Regions from separate parts of the Streptomyces asiaticus genome, predicted to be linked through region 4. Evidence: riboswitches for the same ligand, from Rfam matches in the RefSeq annotation. Region 4 holds a riboswitch; each other region holds the start of a gene.
What was found. A riboswitch is a leader RNA that binds a small molecule or an ion and turns the genes downstream of it on or off. The one in region 4 is predicted to bind cyclic di-AMP.
Positions count from the first base shown of each region.

Region 1 (4,988 bases), 980 kb from region 4:
GCTGGTACGCGTCGACCTTCGCCTTCACCTGGGCGGGCGTGAGGCGGTTCTCGGCGTGCCCGGTGCCGTCGAGGAGGGTGGCGGACGCGGCGCCGGTGAGGGCGAGGAGCGCGGCCGCGCGGGCGGTGCCGCTGGTGAGCGAGCGCTGCTTGGGCTTCCTGTGCGACGCCACTGCGGCGGTTCACCTGGTCTTTCTTGGGCAATCCAGTTCGGGCAATCCAGGACATTCGGCAGATCCTGGACCCTTGTGGGGTACGGACGGGCAGGTGGCAGTCCGCCGTGAGGCGGGGACCCTCGGTTGACGGGAAGCGGACTGCCACCTGGAGGAGGAAGCTAGGCCGGAAAGCGGGTGCCGTGCGGGGGATTGAACGGGAGTGCACGGATTTCGTCGCTCCCGTGACGGCTGCTGATCGCCCGGCGAGTGGGGTGGTCGGGACTGTGGGGCGGCCGTGATCGAAGTGGCGATAGGGCCCCACCCGAGTGCCGGGTGATGATATGCGCGCGGCTAGTCTCCGGAGCCATGGACGTACTCATTCACGTGTTCGTCGGCCTCCATATCGTCGGCATCGGCGCACTGCTCGGCGGCTTCTTCTCGCAGCTCAAAGCCGCGCGGGCGGGCGAGGCCCGGATGATCCCGGCGATGCTGCACGGCGCGCTGACCATGCTGGTGACCGGCGTGGCGCTGGTCGGGCTCAACCAGGCGGACGACAACAGCCTCAACACCGTCAAAATCGGCGTAAAGCTGGCGCTATTGGTCGTTATTCTCGGCCTGGTCTATGTGAAGCGCGACGAGGAGAAGGTAGAGTCGGCCGTCTTCGGTGCGGTGGGTGCCTTGACAACGGCAAACATCTTCATCGCCGTGCTGTGGACCTGACGAGCGAATGTTCTGGGGTAATCTCACGACGATGTGACACGATCCCGAGGCAACCGTTTGCACTCGCGAGCTGTCTTAGTAAAGAGCGAGGCAGTCGAGAGGAGTGGCCAATGGGGGTAGTGGGGGCAATCAGAAGTCATGGGCGGCGCGTGGGCGTCGCGCTGGGGCTGGCGGGGATGGCGGTGCCGCTCGCGGTGGCCGTCGCCGGTCCGGCGCAGGCTCAGGCGCGGCCGCTGGGCCGGTCGGCCGGCACGGTGACACCGGTGAGCGTGGCCGCGTCGTCGTGCACGACCACCGCGGGGCCGTACCAGCAGCAGGCCGAGCGCTTCCTGGGCCGTCCGGTGGACGGGCGGCAGTCGCGGGCGGACTGTCTCGCGATCCAGAAGTTCCAGATCGACCACGGCGTCAGCCCGACGATCGGCTACGCGGGCCCGATCACTTCGCGTGTGATGAGCCTCATCAGCGCCCAGAAGGCCGCCGGGCACAACCCGAACGCGGCGCGGAATTGCCCGACCGACAAGGGCCGGATCGCCTGCGTCGACCTCACCCGCCAGCTGAGCTGGGTCCAGGACGGCTCCCGGCTGGTCTACGGACCGGTGCCGGTGCGGTCCGGGCGGGACCGCTTCGAGACCCGCACCGGGCTGAAGAGGATCTACTGGCGGAACATCAACCACTGGTCGACGCTCTACAAGGTCGCCATGCCCTACAGCCAGTTCTTCGACGGCGGCCAGGCGTTTCACTCGATCGACGGCAGCGTATGGTCGCCGCCCGGCTCCCACGGCTGCGTCAACATGCGTAAGGGCGACGCCAAGAAGTACTGGGGCCTGCTGAAGAACGGCGACGATGTGTACGTGTACGGGCGCAAGCCCGGCACCTGAGGCGCTGACGGCGCCACTGAAGCGCTGACGGCGCCGCTGAGCCGATGACGATGCCGCTGCCCGGGGCCCCGGCCCCGGGCAGCGGCATCGTCAGGATCAGGGGGGCCTACGAGGGCCGTACGCTCCCGTAGATCGGCATCTCCGTGATCGGCGCCTTCTTCACCACATCGCCCGGCTTCGGCGCGTGGATCATCATCCCGTCGCCGATGTAGAGGCCGACATGGCTGATGTCGTCGTAGAAGAAGACGAGATCGCCCGGCTGGAGCTGCGACGTCGAGACCCGCGTACCGGCCTTCACCTGGTCCCAGGTGGTGCGCGGCAGCGAGATCCCGGCGGACTTCCAGGCCGCCTGCGTCAGCCCCGAGCAGTCGAAGGAGCTGGGCCCGGTCGCGCCCCAGACGTACGGCTTGCCGAGCTGCGCCTTGGCGAAGGCGATGGCCTGGGCCGCCTTGGAGCTGTTGGCCGGGGCCGAGGGCGTGGAGGGCGCCGTCGAACCGGAGCCACCCGCGTTCTGCTGCTCCTGCTCCTGCTGCTTCTTGCGCGCGGCCGCCTCCTGCCGCTGCTTCTCGGCCAGCTCGGCGGCCTTACGGCGGGCCTCTTCCGCCTTCTTCTTCTCGATCGCCGCCAGCCGCGCCTTCTCCTTGGCGGTCAGATTCGCCAGCAGCCGCCGCGCCTCGGTCAGCTTGTCCTGGACGGTCTTCTTCTGGACTTTCAGCTGCTTCTGGGACGCGGTCAGCGAGGCGAGGCTCTCGCTGGCCTTACCGCGCTCCTTGGCGGCCTTCACCCGCTGCTTCTGGAAGTCGTCCACGGCCTGCTTCTGCCGGCCGGTCATCCGGTCCAGCAGGTGCGACTGGTCGAAGACGTCCTGCGGATCGTTGGAGAACAGCAGGGTCGCGGCGGAGCGGGCCATTCCGCCGTCGCGGTACTGGGCGGCGGCGTAGTTGCCGAGCATGCGCCGCGCCTCGTTGAGCTTCTCGGTGCGCTGGGCGACGGAGTCCAGCAGCTTGTCGACCTTGGCCCGCTGCTGGTCGGTGCGCTCCTTGGCGGCGTTGTAACGCTGGGTGGCGGTCTCCGCCTGGTGGTACAGGCTGTCGACCTTCTCCTTCACGAGCTCGATCGACTGGGCGGCCGGCTTGGGGTCGGTGGGCGCGGCGTTGGCCGACTGGGAGAGGAGGGTGACGGATGCGAGGGCGGCCGTGGTGAACCCGACGGCCGTACGGCGGCTGTGACCGGTGAGCGGGGCGGGTATTCGGCTCCGCGGCTTGCGGTGCGACGCCAAGGGAGGCGACTCCTTCCGTGGACCGCCTACCGGGTTAGCTGTCGGGTTCGGGCGGTACGGAAGGCTGCCCTTCGGCCGTGTCCGGGCGGCACTGTCCGTGCCGCACCGTTTCGGGTCGATTCACCCCGGTGTTGCGTTGTTGGGTCCCCGGCTCCGGGCGCCTCACGGCGTACCGGACTCGGCGGAGGCCGCCCGTGCCGACGTGGTTCGCCGACGGATCTTCCGGGCCGCCTGACGCAGGACGGTAGCCAACTCGTGGGGCTCCTGTGAAGACTGGTGACCGTTTTGCCCGAAACCGTTTCGTGATGTTCGGACGTCGGCTGTCAGTGGGGCGGCCTAGACTCGGGGAGCGATGAGCAGCCTCTTTGACGACAGCTTCCTGGCGGACCTCGGGCCTCCTTCGGACGAGGAGCGGCCACCGCCGCCCGAGGAATCGGCACACCCCGGTCACGGCGGTGCCGAGGACGTGCCGCATCACCTCTTCAGCGGCGATTTCGACGCGCCCGTGCCCCGGGAGGCCCACTACCGGGACGGCGCGGCCCGGCCCGCCGTGGACCCGTCCGCCCTGCTCGAGGGGTTGAACGAGCAGCAGAGGGCCGCCGTGGAGCACACCGGCTCGCCGCTGCTGATCGTCGCGGGCGCCGGCTCCGGCAAGACCCGGGTGCTCACCCACCGCATCGCCTATCTGCTCGGCGCCCGCTCCACCCACCCCGGCCAGATCCTCGCCATCACCTTCACCAACAAGGCGGCGGGCGAGATGAAGGAGCGCGTCGAGGAGCTCGTCGGCCCCCGGGCCAACGCCATGTGGGTGTCCACCTTCCACAGCGCCTGTGTCCGCATCCTGCGCCGGGAGTCGAAGAAGCTGGGCTTCACCTCGTCGTTCTCGATCTACGACGCGGCCGACTCCAAGCGGCTGATGGCGCTGGTCTGCCGGGATCTGGATCTCGACCCCAAGCGGTTCCCGCCGAAGTCCTTCAGCGCCAAGATCTCCAACCTCAAGAACGAGCTGATCGACGAGGAGACCTTCGCCGGGCAGGCGGCAGGGGGCACCTCCCGGACGGAGTCTGGGGGAGGGTTTGAGAAGACGCTGGCCGAGGCGTATGTGATGTACCAGGCGCGGCTGCGCGAGGCCAACGCGCTGGACTTCGACGACATCATCATGACCACGGTCAATCTGCTCCAGGCGTTCCCGGACGTCGCCGAGCACTACCGCCGCCGCTTCCGGCACGTCCTGGTGGACGAGTACCAGGACACCAACCACGCGCAGTACACACTCGTGCGCGAGCTGGTGGGCACCGACACCGAGGAGACCACGGCCGCCGAGCTGTGCGTGGTGGGCGACGCCGACCAGTCGATCTACGCCTTCCGGGGCGCCACGATCCGTAACATCCTCCAGTTCGAGGAGGACTACCCCACCGCGCGGACGATCCTCCTCGAGCAGAACTACCGCTCGACCCAGACCATCCTGAGCGCGGCCAACGCGGTCATCGAGCGCAATGAGAACCGCCGCCCGAAGAACCTGTGGACGGACGCCGGCGCCGGGACCGAGATCACCGGCTATGTGGCCGACACCGAGCACGACGAGGCCCAGTTCGTCGCCGACGAGATCGACCGGCTGACGGACGCGGGCGACGCCAAGGCCGGGGACGTGGCGGTCTTCTACCGCACCAACGCCCAGTCCCGTGTCTTCGAAGAGGTCTTCATCCGCGTCGGGCTGCCGTACAAGGTCGTCGGCGGTGTGCGCTTCTACGAGCGCAAGGAGGTCCGGGACGTCCTCGCCTATCTGCGGGTGCTGGCCAACCCCGAGGACTCCGTCCCGCTGCGCCGGATCCTGAACGTGCCCAAGCGCGGCATCGGCGAGCGCGCGGAAGCCATGATCGACGCGCTGTCGCTGCGCGAGAAGATCACCTTCCCGCAGGCGCTGCGCCGGGTCGACGAGGCGTACGGCATGGCGGCC
Region 1 covers NZ_JAGSHX010000006.1:3,945,578-3,950,565, reverse strand. The annotation lists gene KHP12_RS24055 (C40 family peptidase) at 1-172, opposite strand, end outside; gene KHP12_RS24050 (hypothetical protein) at 521-874, shown strand; gene KHP12_RS24045 (L,D-transpeptidase) at 985-1,752, shown strand; gene KHP12_RS24040 (C40 family peptidase) at 1,859-3,031, opposite strand; cyclic di-AMP (ydaO/yuaA leader) riboswitch at 3,040-3,225, opposite strand; gene pcrA (DNA helicase PcrA) at 3,384-4,988, shown strand, end outside.
Region 1: another riboswitch for cyclic di-AMP. It lies ahead of KHP12_RS24040 (C40 family peptidase); the one in region 4 lies ahead of KHP12_RS28315 (M23 family metallopeptidase).

Region 2 (4,988 bases), 2.7 Mb from region 4:
CGCCATGAGGTCAAGGGGCGCACCGGCCTGGCGCACCTCTTCGAGCACCTGATGTTCCAGGGCTCGGCGCAGGTCACCGGCAACGGCCACTTCGAGCTGGTGCAGGGGGCCGGCGGCTCGCTCAACGGCACGACCAGCTTCGAGCGCACCAACTACTTCGAGACCATGCCCGCCCACCAGGTCGAGCTCGCCCTGTGGCTGGAGGCCGACCGGATGGGGTCCCTTCTGACCGCGCTGGACGAGGAGAGCCTGGAGAACCAGCGCGACGTCGTCAAGAACGAGCGCCGCCAGCGGTACGACAACGTCCCGTACGGCACCGCCTTCGAGAAGCTCGTCGCCATGGCGTACCCCGAGGGCCACCCGTACCACCACACCCCGATCGGCTCCATGGCCGACCTGGACGCGGCCTCCCTGGAGGACGCGCGGGAGTTCTTCCGCACCTACTACGCCCCCAACAACGCCGTGCTGGCGATCGTCGGCGACATCGACCCCGAGCAGACGCTCGCCTGGATCGAGAAGTACTTCGGCTCCATCCCCTCCCACGAGGGCAAGCGGCCGCCGCGTGACGGCACGCTCCCGGAGGTGATCGGCGGTCAGCTGCGCGAGGTCGTGGAGGAGGAGGTCCCGGCCCGCGCCCTGATGGCCGCCTACCGGCTGCCGCACGACGGCACCCGTGAGGCCGACGCCGCCGACCTGGCGCTGACCGTCCTCGGCGGCGGCGAGTCCTCCCGGCTCCACAACCGCCTGGTGCGCCGCGACCGCACCGCCGTGGCCGCCGGGTTCGGCCTGCTGCGGCTGTCGGGCGCCCCCTCGCTGGGCTGGCTGGACGTGAAGACCTCCGGCGGTGTCGAGGTGCCCGCCATCGAGGCCGCCGTCGACGAGGAGCTGGCCCGCTTCGCCGAGGAGGGGCCGACCCCGCAGGAGATGGAGCGCGCCCAGGCGCAGATCGAGCGCGAGTGGCTGGACCGGCTGGCCACGGTCGGCGGCCGGGCCGACGAGCTCTGCCGTTACGCGGTGCTCTTCGGCGACCCGCAGCTGGCGCTGACCGCCGTGGAGCGGGTGCTCGACATCAGCCCCGAGGAGGTGCGGGCCGTGGCCGCGGCGCGGCTGCGCCCCGACAACCGCGCCGTGCTGGTCTACGAGCCCGTCCAGGGTGCCGAGGACGCAGCCGACACCGCCGAAGCCGCCGAGACCGACGCAGAAGGGGAGGCGGCCCAGTGAGCGACGCCGTCACCGCGACCATGACCTTCCACCCGCAGCCCAAGGGCGGCGCCCCCAGGCCGTGGGCGTTCCCCGCCCCCGAGCGCGGTGAGCTGCCCAACGGCCTCACCGTGCTGCGCTGCCACCGCCCCGGCCAGCAGGTCGTCGCCGTGGAGATCAACCTGGAGGCGCCGCTGGACGCCGAGCCGGCCGGGCTCGAAGGCGTCGCCACGATCATGGCGCGCGCCCTGTCGGAGGGCACCGACAAGCACGACGCCGAGGAGTTCGCCGCCGAGCTCGAGCGCTGCGGCGCCACGCTGGACGCCCACGCCGACCACGCCGGCGTCCGCGTCTCCCTGGAGGTCCCGGTCTCCCGGCTGCCCAAGGCGCTCGGTCTGGTGGCCGACGCGCTGCGCGCCCCCGCCTTCCCGGACGGCGAGGTCGAGCGGCTGGTGCGCAACCGGCTGGACGAGATCCCCCATGAGCTGGCCAACCCGGCCCGCCGCGCCTCCATGGCCCTCTCCGCTGAGCTCTTCCCGGCCGAGTCGCGGATGTCCCGGCCGCGCCAGGGCACCCAGGAGACCATCGAGGGCATCGACGCCGCGGCCGTGCGGGCCTTCTACGAGGCGCATCTCCGCCCCTCCACCGCCACCGCCGTCATCGTGGGCGACCTCGGCGGCGTCGACCTGGACCGGGCGCTCGTGGACACCCTCGGTGCCTGGACGGGCGGGGCGGGCGCGCCGCGCACGGCTCCGCCGATCGTCGCGGACGACACCGGCCGTGTGGTGATCGTCGACCGGCCGGGCGCGGTGCAGACCCAGCTGCTCATCGGGCGCGTGGGCGCCGACCGCCACGACCGGGTCTGGCCCGCGCAGGTGCTCGGCACGTACTGCCTGGGCGGCACCCTCACCTCCCGCCTCGACCGCGTGCTGCGTGAGGAGAAGGGCTACACCTACGGGGTGCGCGCCTTCGGACAGGTGCTGCGCTCCGGGCCCCCGTCGCCCACGGGCGGCTCCTCGGGCGCCTCGATGCTGGCGATCAGCGGCTCGGTGGCCACCGAGGTCACCGGCCCCGCGCTGGACGACCTCTGGAAGGTGCTGCGCACGCTGAAGGAGGAGGGGCTGACCGACGACGAGCGCGATGTCGCGGTGCAGAACCTGGTGGGCGTCGCCCCGCTGAAGTACGAGACGGCGGCGTCCGTCGCGAACACCCTCGCGGACCAGGTCGAGCAGCATCTTCCGGACGACTTCCAGGCGCAGTTGTACGCCCGGCTGGCGGAGACCGGCACGGTGGAGGCCACCGCCGCGGTGGTGAGCGCCTTCCCGGCGGACCGGCTGGTCACGGTGCTGGTCGGGGACGCCTCGGCGATCGAGGAGCCGGTCCGGGCGCTCGGCATCGGCGAGGTGCGCGTCATCTCCAACTGAGGCGAGGAAAGTTGGCCGGATCCGTGCGCTGAACCGCCGGTCCGGCCGACTCGCTGACGGTCCGGCGGGCGGTCCGGCGGACCTCGGGTCCATGAGCCGGCAGCGGAGGGACCCCGGTCCCGGAAGGGCGCCGGAGTCCGTCGGACATGCCCGATTTATAGGACTGACTGCTTGTTTGGTTTGTGGGGAGAGCAACAAAAAACCGGAACCGTTTGGTGATCGAAAGCGGGCCCGTTTAGCGTCAGTCCGGCTGTTCGCCAGCGACCCGCCGCATCCGCGGCACCGGACAGTCATCGCCGAGTCCCCGTACGGCGCAAGCCAGGGGAGCCGGGGACCCAACACGTCCCCAGGGGTGAATCGGGCGCCTTCCCCGGCCGGGGGAGGGGTCCGTAGGAGACCTTCCTGCTCCGAACCCGTCAGCTAACCCGGTAGGCGAGAAGGAAGGAAAGGAGTGCGCCTCAGTATGGCGTCCACCCGCACTGCCACCGGGAAGCATCGCCGCACCACCAAGGTCAACATCCGCACGAGTGCGAACGTCGTGGGCATCACGACCGTCGCCTCGGGTGTGGTCGCCGGGATCACCGGACAGGCGTTCGCGGCCGACGGGCCCCCCGACCCCCAGCAGACCGGTCTGACCCAGGCGATCGTGATCGGCGACGGGATCGCGGACCACATCGAGGCCCAGGCGCAGTCCCAGGAGACCGCCGCCGAGCAGGCCGCCGCCAAGGCCAAGGCAGAGGCGATCGCCCGCCAGGAGGCCGCCAGAAAGGCGGAGGCCGCGACGAAGAAGGCCAAGGCCGAGCGCGAGGCCAAGGAGCGCGCGGCGCGCGAGGCCGAGCGCAAGCGCCTCAACACCTTCGTGTCGCCGATCAGCGGCTCCTACGTCTCCACCGGCTACCAGGCGTCCAGCGGACTGTGGTCCTCCGGCACCCACACCGGCATCGACTTCCACGCCTCCACCGGCACCACGGTGCACTCCGTGGGCATGGGCGAGATCGTCGAGGCGGGCTGGGGCGGCTCCTACGGCAACAATGTCGTCATCAAGATGAACGACGGCACGTACACCCAGTACGGCCATCTGTCGTCGATCAGCGTCTCGGTCGGCCAGAAGGTCACCCCCGGCCAGCAGATCGGCCTGTCGGGCGCCACCGGCAACGTCACCGGACCGCATCTGCACTTCGAGGCCCGCACCAGCCCGGACTACGGCTCGGACATCGACCCGCTGTCGTACCTGCGTACGCACGGCGTCAACGTCTGACGCACGGCGTCGACGTCTGCCCCGTCGCGCGTCCGGCGCGAACGCCGCGCGGTCCCACGATCCCGGGATCCCGGGAGACTTCCGAGAAGGCCCCGTCCGCCGGACGGGGCCTTCGGCGTGCCACCGCCCGCCTGACCAAAAAATATCTATGAAATGCTTCCCGCCATCGGAAATGGCGGCCGCGTGGAATAGAGTCGTTCAACGCGCGTTCCATGGTTACGTTTCGCGGGCGTAAAGGCGGAGGTTCTACAATGCGGGACCGTAAGTGAGCGGGGATACGAACGCGGTCCAGGGCGGTCGCCGGATTTCGGCACACGCGGTCTGCACGGCGATTCGCGACGACATCGTCTCCGGTGCGTATCAGCCCGGCAGCCGCCTCACCGAGGAACTGCTCGCCCGGCGCTACGGCGTCTCCCGGGTGCCGGTCCGCGAGGCCCTGCGCACCCTGGAGTCCGAGGGATTCGTGACGACCCGGCGGCACGCGGGGGCCTGCGTCGCCCAGCCCTCCGAGCGCGAGGCGGCCGATCTGCTGGACATCCGCACGCTGCTGGAGCCGCTGGGCGCCGCACGGGCCGCACAGCGCCGCACCGAGGCCCATCTGAAGGTGCTGCGCGGACTGGTCCGGCTCGGCCGGGAGCGGGCCCAGGGCGGTCAGCTCGGCGAACTGCGGCCGCTGGGCGACTGGTTCCACGAGACGCTCGCCCAGGCGTCCGGCAGCCCGAGCCTGGCCGCGCTGCTCGTCCAGCTGCGGCGTAAGACCGCGTGGGTGTACGCGGCCGCTCCCGGGGCGTGGCCCGCGCCCCCCGAGGGCACCGTGCGCCCCGACCCGGCCGCGCGGGCCATGGAGTCCTGGGCGGAGCACGGCGCGCTGGTGGACGCGGTGGCGCGCGGCGACGCCGACCGCGCGCGGGCGCTCGCCACCGCGCACACCGAGCGCGCGCTGTCGGAATACCGGCTGCGCCGCCCGATTCCGGTGAGGACTTCGAAACATTCCGTCAACACGGCAAGCGGCCGGAATTAACAGAGCTCCCGTATACAACTCTTGGGAATTCTGTGCGCGGAAACATGAAAACGGCGGGGCCGCGGTGACCATTACGGCCACCGCG
Region 2 covers NZ_JAGSHX010000006.1:2,179,505-2,184,492, reverse strand. The annotation lists gene KHP12_RS16890 (M16 family metallopeptidase) at 1-1,221, shown strand, start outside; gene KHP12_RS16885 (M16 family metallopeptidase) at 1,242-2,624, shown strand; cyclic di-AMP (ydaO/yuaA leader) riboswitch at 2,909-3,073, shown strand; gene KHP12_RS16880 (M23 family metallopeptidase) at 3,088-3,882, shown strand; gene KHP12_RS16875 (GntR family transcriptional regulator) at 4,148-4,903, shown strand.
Region 2: another riboswitch for cyclic di-AMP. It lies ahead of KHP12_RS16880 (M23 family metallopeptidase); the one in region 4 lies ahead of KHP12_RS28315 (M23 family metallopeptidase).

Region 3 (4,988 bases), 1.1 Mb from region 4:
GGGTTCCGGGGACGTCGCACTCGTCTTGCCGACGGCAGCGCACAGGCGTCGGTGCGCCGGAACGGCTCCGTATGCCCGACTGGCGGCATAATGCTCCTCAGAGTGGGGATCCTCTCGGCGTGATGTGCCGGATCGCCGTGTGTCTTACGCGCCCTTGGCTCGCCTGGCAAGCGCGGTGATCGTATCACCGGTATCACTGGGCCCCGTGCATGTGCCCCAGTCCCATTCGTTCACCTGACGGCGTTTCAGCCACACCCCCAGTTCATCGCGTTGACCGACGTCAGGGCGGGTCCCGGCGGATCGTAACGGGGCGGCGCGGGCATCCGCTGAAGGGCGGTCCCAGCCATCAGATATCCGGGCATTCGGCCCCGGCTGTGCGCGGGTGGTGAAGGGTGTGTGGAGATGAATGGGGAATTCCGCTAGACATTCATCCCGGTCATGACTCCCATATTCTCTTTGTTCTTCTTATTCCCTTATTTCTCTTGTCTGTGGTTACTTCCGGCAGACCGAGGGGGGAGCGGCCCCTCGCCGGTATCGTCGGGGGGTGTCGGAACAGCCCCGTGACAGCTCCGCTCCCACCCTCTTCACCTGGGAGTTCGCCAGCGATCCCTACCCCGCGTACGCCTGGCTACGCGAACACGCCCCGGTGCACCGGACCACGTTGCCCAGTGGTGTGGACGCCTGGCTGGTGACCCGTTACGCCGACGCCAGAAAGGCGCTGGCCGATCCCCGGCTCTCGAAGAACCCCCAGCGGCACAGTGCGGCGGCCCACGCCAAGGGCAAGGTGGGCATCCCGGGCGAACGCCGCGCCGAGCTGATGACACATCTGCTCAATATCGACCCTCCCGACCACACCCGGCTGCGGCGGCTGGTCTCGAGGGCGTTCACCCCGCGCCGGGTGGCCGCGTTCGCCCCCCGGGTGCAAACGCTCACCGATCAGCTCATCGACGCCTTCGAAGAGAGGGGAGAGGCGGATCTCATCCATGAGTTCGCCTTCCCCCTCCCCATCTACGCCATCTGCGATCTGCTCGGGGTGCCGCGCGAGGACCAGGACGACTTCCGGGACTGGGCGGGCGCGATGATCCGGCACGGCGGCGGCCCGCGCGGCGGAGTGGCCCGCGCGGTGAAGAGGATCCGGGCGTATCTGGGCGAGCTGATCCACCGCAAGCGCCTGGAACTCGCGGAGCGCAGGGAAGAAGAGGACGGGGAGGATCTGATCTCGGGGCTGATCCGGGCGAGCGACCACGGTGAGCACCTCACCGAGAACGAGGCCGCGGCCATGGCCTTCATCCTTCTCTTCGCCGGCTTCGAGACGACCGTCAATCTCATCGGCAACGGCGTCTACGCGCTGCTGCGCCATCCGGAGCAGCGCGCCCTCATGCGGCGGGCCATGGAAGAAGGGGACGAGCGGCTGCTCGCCGCCGGGGTCGAGGAACTGCTCCGCTACGACGGACCCGTGGAGATCGCCACCTGGCGGTTCGCCACCGAGCCGCTCACCCTCGCCGGGCAGCACATCGCCGAGGGGGAGCCGGTGCTGGTGGTGCTCGCCGCGGCCGACCGGGACCCCGAACGGTTCGCGGAGCCGGACGTCCTCGATCTCACCCGCCGGGACAATCAGCACCTCGGCTACGGCCACGGCATCCATTACTGTCTGGGCGCCCCGCTGGCCCGGCTGGAGGCCCAGACCGCGATCGCCACCCTGCTGCGGCGGCTGCCCGGGCTGCGGCTCGCGGAGGATCCGGACGAGCTGCGGTGGCGCGGCGGGCTGATCATGCGCGGGCTGCGCACGCTCCCGGTGACCTGGAATTCCGCGGACGGCTGAGCCCCGCGAAACGGGCGGCTGCGGCCCCCAAGGCCCGTACGGGCGGACATAGGTGATGAATGATCAGCCGTGTGACCTTGGCGTGACCTGGGATACATCGCCTTGTGATGATCGAGTGCCCTCGCTATGTTCACCGGCAAACCTTGTCGCCATAGGGCCATAGCGCCATAGGAGAGGTCAATCGCATGCGTTCCGGTAATGGTCGACACCGTCGCCCCCGTCAGGCTCCGGCCATCATCGTCGCGGCGGGGGTCACGGGAGCGGGCCTCGCCATGCCCCTCTTCGGGGCGACCGGCGCACAGGCCGCGCAGACCGCCACATGGGATCACGTCGCCGAGTGCGAGAGCGGCGGTATGTGGAGCGCCAACGAGGGCAACGGCTTCTACGGCGGGCTCCAGCTGACCCTCGACATGTGGAAGAAGTACGGCGGCACGGAGTACGCCCCGCGCCCCGACCTCGCCAGCCGCTCCCAGCAGATATCCGTCGCCGAGGCGATCCTCGGCGACCGCGGCCCCGACGCCTGGCCGAGTTGTGCGCTGGGCGCCGGGCTCACCGACGGCGGCGGCGCCCCCGATGTGGACCCCGGCACCACGGCCACCTCGGACCCGGGGGCGGGGCGTGGCGATGACGACCCGGGGGACCGGGGGCGGGACGGCTCCTCCTCGGACGCCGACCGTTCGGGGACGTCCGACGGCGCCGACAGGCAGGACGCGCCGGACGCGTCCGGGTCGGCCGAGGACCCGGAGGCGCCCCACACCTCCAAGTCCCCCGACGGGTTGGACGGCTCCGCCTCGGACGACCCGGCGGCGGATGATGCGGATGCGGACGGCCCCTCGGGCTCGGACCGCCCCTCGGCGTCGGACGACTCCAGGACCCCCTCGGCCGACCCGTCGCCCTCCGGCCGCCACCGCGGCTCCCCGGACGCCGGAGAGGGGGCCGACGACGGCGACGCCGGGAGCGCACGGCCCTCCGGGCGCCATGCCTCGCGCGGCGCTTCGGACCGCGACGAGGGCTCCACGGACGGCGATTACACTGTTCGCCCCGGTGACAACCTGTCAGGGATCGCCGAGCACCAGAATGTGTCCCGGGGTTGGGAAGGGCTCTACGAGTCCAACGAGGACCTCATCGGGACCGACCCCGATCTGATCATCCCTGGTCAGCGACTTGACCTGACCATCAGGGAGCAGTGATTCGGGGGGAATTGCCCGATCTGGACCCGGTGAGACATACATCTCGTCACATTTTCCGGGGCGCGCCTCGTGTCCGATCCCTCCTCACCCGGCCCCACCTGCGTCGATGTGGGCCGGGTGAGATCAATTACAGCCCCATTCGCTGCCCTTGGGGTGTTTGAACGTTCTTGGCAGGTGTGTTTAACGTCTTTCCGCTCGCCACCGCGGGCACCGTCGATCGTCACGCCGAATCCTGCCGGCGGTCGGGGGGAAACCGACGCGTCAGCGCCGAAGGCAGGAGCGGGGGACCCAAGGTAGGTGCCGAGTGGCCTGTGGACACGGGCTTGTCGGCTAGGGGTGAAGCCGGGAGCGACCATCGCGACCGGCCGGGCAACTCACGTCCGAACCCGACAGCTCACCTCGTAGGCGTCGGTGAGGAAACGAACCAAAATGCTCAAGTCCAACGGGAAGCACCGCCGCCCCTCCAAGGCCACCCGTATCGCCGCGCTCACCGGTCTCGCCGGTGCCGCCGTGGCGGCACCGCTCATCGGGGCGACCTCCGCCTCCGCGGCCACCACCTCGCAGTGGGACCAGGTCGCGCAGTGCGAGTCCGGTGGCAACTGGTCGATCAACACCGGCAACGGCTACTTCGGCGGCTTGCAGTTCTCGAGCTCCACCTGGGCCGCCTACGGCGGCACGGCCTACGCCTCCACCGCGGACAAGGCCAGCAAGGCCCAGCAGATCCAGATCGCCGAGAAGGTCCTGGGCAGCCAGGGCAAGGGCGCCTGGCCGGTCTGCGGCAAGGGTCTGACCTCCGGCGGCAGCCCGTCCGCCCCGTCCGCCCCGTCCGCGCCGTCCGCGCCCTCCGGGTCGCAGGACCAGTCCTCGGCGACCACCAAGTCCGCCCCGGCCGCCCAGTCGGCGCAGCCGAAGGCCCAGCCGAAGGCGCAGCCGCGCACCGCGCCCGAGCACGCCGCGCGGCAGCAGACCCGTGGCCCGATCAAGAAGGGTGACGGCGAGTACAAGGTCAAGTCCGGCGACACCCTCGGCAAGATCGCCAAGGCTCACGACGTCAAGGGCGGCTGGAAGAAGGTCTTCGAGCTGAACAAGGACATCGTGGAGCAGGCCGACCTGATCTTCCCGGGCCAGCAGCTGCACCTCCGCTGAGCCACGGCCACGGTCATGGCCGCGGCCCCGGTCACAGCCACGGTCATGGTCACGGCCCCGGTCTGAGGACTCCCCCCGGGGACCCCAGCTGAGGCCGGCTCCCGAGAACGAGCCCCGGCCGGGCGTGCCGCCCCTATGGCGCGCCCTGCCGGGGCTTTCCCAATGCGCAGGAATTCTGGATTTTGATCCAGAATCTGGCGTTTTGTATCGCGCCCCTGTCTCGTGGGGCGGGCGAACGCGGGGCGCAGCCCTCCCGGCCCGTTAGGCTCGTGCTGCTACCGCAGACCCATACGAAGGAGAACCTCGTGCCGTCCATCGACGTCGTCGTAGCTCGCGAGATCCTCGACTCGCGAGGCAACCCCACGGTCGAGGTCGAGGTCGGCCTCGACGACGGCAGCACCGGCCGTGCCGCCGTGCCGTCCGGCGCCTCCACCGGCGCCTTCGAGGCCCTCGAGCTCCGTGACGGCGACAAGAACCGCTACAACGGCAAGGGCGTGGAGAAGGCCGTCCTCGCCGTGATCGAGCAGATCGGCCCCGAGCTGGTCGGCTATGACGCCACCGAGCAGCGGCTGATCGACCAGGCGATGTTCGACCTGGACGCCACCCCGGACAAGTCCTCGCTCGGTGCCAACGCGATCCTCGGCGTCTCCCTCGCCGTCGCGCACGCCGCCTCCGAGGCGTCCGACCTCCCCCTCTTCCGTTACCTCGGCGGCCCGAACGCCCATCTGCTGCCGGTGCCGATGATGAACATCCTCAACGGCGGGTCGCACGCCGACTCCAATGTGGACATCCAGGAGTTCATGATCGCGCCGATCGGCGCGGAGTCCTTC
Region 3 covers NZ_JAGSHX010000006.1:3,776,232-3,781,219, reverse strand. The annotation lists gene KHP12_RS23305 (cytochrome P450 family protein) at 545-1,822, shown strand; gene KHP12_RS23300 (LysM peptidoglycan-binding domain-containing protein) at 2,008-3,012, shown strand; cyclic di-AMP (ydaO/yuaA leader) riboswitch at 3,268-3,435, shown strand; gene KHP12_RS23295 (transglycosylase family protein) at 3,442-4,158, shown strand; gene eno (phosphopyruvate hydratase) at 4,464-4,988, shown strand, end outside.
Region 3: another riboswitch for cyclic di-AMP. It lies ahead of KHP12_RS23295 (transglycosylase family protein); the one in region 4 lies ahead of KHP12_RS28315 (M23 family metallopeptidase).

Region 4 (4,988 bases):
GCGGGCCAGGTTCTCCCGGGTGGAGAAGGTCAACTGGGCCTCCAGGCGGTCCGCGCCGACGTTGGAGGCGGCGATCTCGCGGACCTTGCCCTCCCGGACCAGCTCGTCCAGGGTGGTGATGATCTCCTCCACCGACACCGACGGGTCGTCGTAGTGGGTGTAGTAGAGGTCGATGTAGTCGGTGCGCAGCCGCTGGAGGGACTCCTCGACGCCCGATTTGATGGCGGACGAGGTCAGCCCGCGCGGCTCCGGGACGCCGCCGCCCACCTTGGTGGCGAGGACGATGTCGGAGCGGTTGCCGCGGGAGGCGAACCAGTTGCCGAGGATGGTCTCGGACTCGCCGCCCTCGTTGCCCGGTACCCAGGCGGAGTAGACATCGGCGGTGTCGATGAAGTTGCCGCCCGCCGCCACGTAGGCGTCGAGCACTCGGAAGGACTCGGCCTCGTTCGCGGTCCAGCCGAAGACGTTCCCGCCGAGGGAGAGCGGGAAGATGGACAGATCACCGATCTTCTGTGTGTTGTCAGCCATACGTCTTTCCAACGGTTGGCTGGGCGGGGTTGTTCCAGCCCGTTGTTCCAGCCCGTTGTTCCCGCGTGCGTTCCTGAGGGACGGCCCCGTCGGGACGGGAAGCCTTGTTGAGACGTAAAGCCCCACCGGCACCTGAACCGGCGGCCCTGGCGTCAAGGGGGGAGAGAGCGCCAGGGCCGCCGGGGTATCAGGGGTTCAGCCCGTGCTGGCGCAGCCAGGGCATCGGGTCGATCGGCGAGCCGCCGCCCGGCCGGACCTCGAGGTGGAGGTGCGGACCGGTCACATTGCCGGTGGCGCCGACGCGGGCGATGACATCGCCCGTCGACACCTTGCCGGAGGTGACCACCATCGAGGACAGGTGGCAGAACCAGAGCTCGGTGCCGTCGCTCATGGTCAGCACGATGCGGTAGCCGTACGAGCCGGCCCAGCCCGCCTGGGTGATGGTGCCGCCGTGCAACGCCTTGACCGGGGTGCCGGTCGGGGCGGCGAAGTCCTGGCCCGTGTGGTCGGCCGACCATATGTCGCCCGCCTGGCCGAAGCTGGCGGTCAGGGTGTACGAGGCGACGGGGAGGGTGTACTGGGCGGCGAGCCTGGCCTGGCGCTCGGCCGCGGCCTTCTTCTCGGCCGCCTCCTTCGCCCGCTGCTCGGCGGCCCGCTTCTCCGCCTCGGCCTTGGCCTTCCGCTTGGCGGCCGCCTCCGCGGCCTGGTCGGCGGACTTGCCCGCGGCGGCCCTGGCCTCCTTGGCGGCGGCCTGCGCCGCGGCGGTGCGGCTGTCCTCGTCCGCCGCGTTCTGCTGATTCTCGGCCTGCTGGAGGATGCGGGCGCGGAGCGCCTCGCCCGCGTCGGTGGTGCCGCGCTGCTCGTCCTCGCTGGTCAGACCGGCCTGGGAGAGCGGGGCTGCGGCGGTCTGCGCGCCGCTGCTGTCGTCCGACGCCCAGGAGCCGATGCCCGGCAGGTCCTTGGCGGCGGGCAGGCTGGCCTTGACCTGATCGGCGACATGGCCGAGGTCCGGCATGGATATGGGGAGCGCGGGACGGTCCTTGGCGCTGGCCATACCGCCCGCACCGACCGCCGCGATCACGCCGACCCCGAGGACGGCGCCGCTGCGCGCCATGGTTCCGCCGCGCTGCTTGGCCACGCGGTGCCGGCCGCGTACGGGAGCGATGGACTCCTCGGTGGGGTTCCACTCCTCCCAGGTCTCAGCCTCGAATCCGGCCTCCGGGCCCTCGGAGGCGCCCTCATCCGCGTAGCGGTCGTCGGGGGCGAAACCGTAAGGGTCGTCGGGGGCGAATCGGCCGCCCCCTGAACTCATCCCGCCACCGGCGTCGAAGCCGGGGCCGTAGGCGGTGGCGGTCCCCAAACCGCCTCCCCGTGTGCGATACGGGGCCTCGGCCAGGACAGACCTGTTGGACGCCACGGAGGCGCACTCCTTTCCTTCCCTCTCGCCTACCGGGTTAGCTGACGGGTTCGGAGCAGGAAGGTCTCCTACGGGTCAGGTTCGACCCGATTCACCCCAAGGTGTTGGTTCCCCGGTTCCCTGGTGCTGCTGGTGGTGCGGTGCTGCCGCTGTGCGTACGGGATTCGGCGACGGCGCACGGTGCCGCCCTTGCGACGGTTGTAACGACCGCGCTGCGTTATCGAACGTTAATAGAGAGCGCGAGGTGATTCCAAGCTGTTCCGAGGAATCCGCGCACCTTTGGCATGAACTTAGCGCCCAAGGAGGGACAAATAGGGGCGAGCCGACGCGCGGGGCAAGAGTTGGCAAAACCGCATACGGATCGATCGTGCGTCAATTGTTATGCGGAGGGGGCTCGGTTGGTTACGCAGGGTGTGCGGTGCGGGCGCCGGGGTGCGGCTGGCCGGTCGGCTAGGAGGGCGCGGGGTTCGGCCTGTCGTTGCCCCCACCGTCCTCTCGCCCGTTGCCCCGCCCGTTGTCCCCGTTGTCCCCGTTGTCCCCGTTGTCCCGCCCGTTGCGCCCGTTGTCCCGTCCATTGCCGCGGGCCCGGGTCCGACGGACCGCCAGCAGCGCCATGTCGTCCGACGTGCCGCCACCCGTATGGCGCTCGACATCGGCCACCAACACGTCCAGCAGCTCCTGCGGACCGGCGAAGCGGCGGCCGCGCAGTCGCTCCTCCGGGTCATAGAACTCGCCATGGCGGTCCCGGGCCTCCGTGACCCCGTCCGTGAACAGCAGCAGCGTCTCGCCCTCCGCGAACGGCAGCTCCATCACCCGGTCCGGCCAACCCGCCAACTCCCCCATCCCCACCGGCAGCGCCGACGCCTCCGGCTCCAGGGCGCGCACCGCGCCGCCCTCCTCCAGGAGCAACGGCGCCGGATGGCCGCGGTTGATCAGCCGCAGGGTGGAGGAGCCACGGGGAATTTCGGCCACCACGGCCGTCGTGAACCCCTCGGCCACCTCCAGGTCGGCCCGCCGGGCGCCCTCGCGCCGCAACGCCCGCTCCAGGCGACCCACGAGCGCCTCCAGGGTCGTCTCCTGCTCCGCGGCCTCCCGGAAGCAGCCCAGGAGGATCGCCACGACCTCCACGGCCCCCAGCCCCTTGCCGCGTACGTCCCCTACGATCAGCCGTACACCGTGCGGGGTGTCCTGGACCGCGTACAGATCACCGCCGATCGCCGCGTACTTCTCCGCCGGTACGTAGCGCGCGGCGATCTCCAGCCCGGCGAGCCGGGCGGGCGGCGCGGGCAGGACGGCGCGCTGGGCCGCCTCCGCGACACCGCGCGCCGAGGCGAGCCGGTGGTGGCTGCGGCGTACGACGCGGTTGATCACCACCGCCAGCACGGTCACGGTCGCCACCGTGATGATCTCGGTGGCCGCCTGGGTCGGGTCCCTGACCCCGTGCAACTCCGCCAGCAGACAGGTGGTGAGGACGGCGACGACGGCCGTGACGATGGTCTGACGCAACGGTAAGAGCGCCGCGGCGACCAAAGGGGCGGCGGCGAAGAACGGCGAAGCGGTGTAGCCGGGTGGGGCGGCCAGGTCGAAGGCGATGCCGCCGAGGACGAGGACGGCGGGGACCCAGCGGGCCATACGGCGGCCCGGGGGCTCCTTACCGCTCTCATCGGCCGGCGCGGGCCCCGCGGTGGGCCCGGCGGACGCGTCGGTGGCGGCACCGGCCGCGGCGCCGGTGTCGATGAGCGTACGGACGCGGGTGGTGGGGCGGCGGCGGGCGAGCGGGCGGGTCAGCCGGGGCCAGGCCGTACGCCGCTCCGTACCGCCCTCCGTACGGGCGCCCGTACGAGCCCTGCTCCCTCGCACCCGCACCGGCTTCTCTCGCTTCCCTGGTCCGCGTCCCGCCGCCGTCACAGCGTCCCGCCGCCGTCACGCCGTCACGCCGTCACGGCGCCACGGCGCCACGGCGGCACCGTCGTCACGGCATCACGGCGGCACCGTCGTCACGGCGTCACGGGGTCACCGTCGTCACCAGGCTTCCGGCTGACGGGCCACCAGGCGAGCCGGTGTCGGCCAAGCGGGTGCTGGACGGGTGGGGATGGGAAGGATGGGATGGGGAGCGTCAGATAGCGCGTACGTCAGAGGTCGACGCCCAGCGCGCGGGCGTGGCGGTCCGCCGCGAGCTCCGCCGAGACCTCGTCGAGGTACACCTCGCACACCAGCCGGCCGTCCCGGGTCAGGTTGTGCTCCAGCTCCCACAGCACGATCTCGTCCCCTCCGGCGAGAAGGAAGGCGTGCTCATAGAAGCGGCACCAGGTCGCGTCGGGACCGCCGGAGCGGCGCCGGGGCTTGGGCGCGAGGGCGATGTCATGGGCGAACGCGGTGGCCAGCAGCCGCTCGGTGTCCTCGCCCGGGCGGTCGGGGTTCTCCGCGCGGCGCAGGACGCGACGGGCGTGGTCGGCCGAGTTGTCGGCCACATACGCACGGGAGCTCTCCACCGGCTCGGCCGTGTGCAGCAGCTGGTCCGGGAGCCACAGCGGTAACCCGTCGAGCTCCTCCCAGCGGGCGCCGCCGAGGCGCTCGTGGACGCGGCGCTCGGCCAGCGCCAGGGCGTCCTCGTCCGCGTAGAGCTCGTACAGCGGGCGGCCGCCCTCGCCCGTGTTGTGCTCCAGTTCCCACAGCAGCAGGCTGCTGCCGTCGGGGAGCAGGAAGACATGCCGATAGGTGCTGTAACCGAGCTGGCCGCACCGCTCATTGCACTGTCGACAGGACCGCAGCTCGGACTGGTGCATCAGGGCGCTCCGCGCCTGGGCCAGCACCGCCTCGCCGATCTCGAAGCCGTTCTGCGCACGGGCGAGCAGCCCGTCCATCAGCTCAGCCGGGGTCCCTTCCCCTCGTGAGTGCCCCATGTCTCTCCTCCCGCCTCCCGGCGTTGATTCGCCGCGCCCCCCGGGCGACCACCTCGCGCACTTAGCGTAGCGGCGTGAACACGCGCCGCGCTGCTGTTCCGCGAAGCTGTCGGTGTGACTGTGCCTCACTCACTCCTGCG
Region 4 covers NZ_JAGSHX010000006.1:4,923,908-4,928,895, reverse strand. The annotation lists gene KHP12_RS28320 (aldo/keto reductase) at 1-528, opposite strand, end outside; gene KHP12_RS28315 (M23 family metallopeptidase) at 716-1,945, opposite strand; cyclic di-AMP (ydaO/yuaA leader) riboswitch at 1,957-2,098, opposite strand; gene KHP12_RS28310 (PP2C family protein-serine/threonine phosphatase) at 2,396-3,811, opposite strand; gene KHP12_RS28305 (DUF6227 family protein) at 4,078-4,848, opposite strand.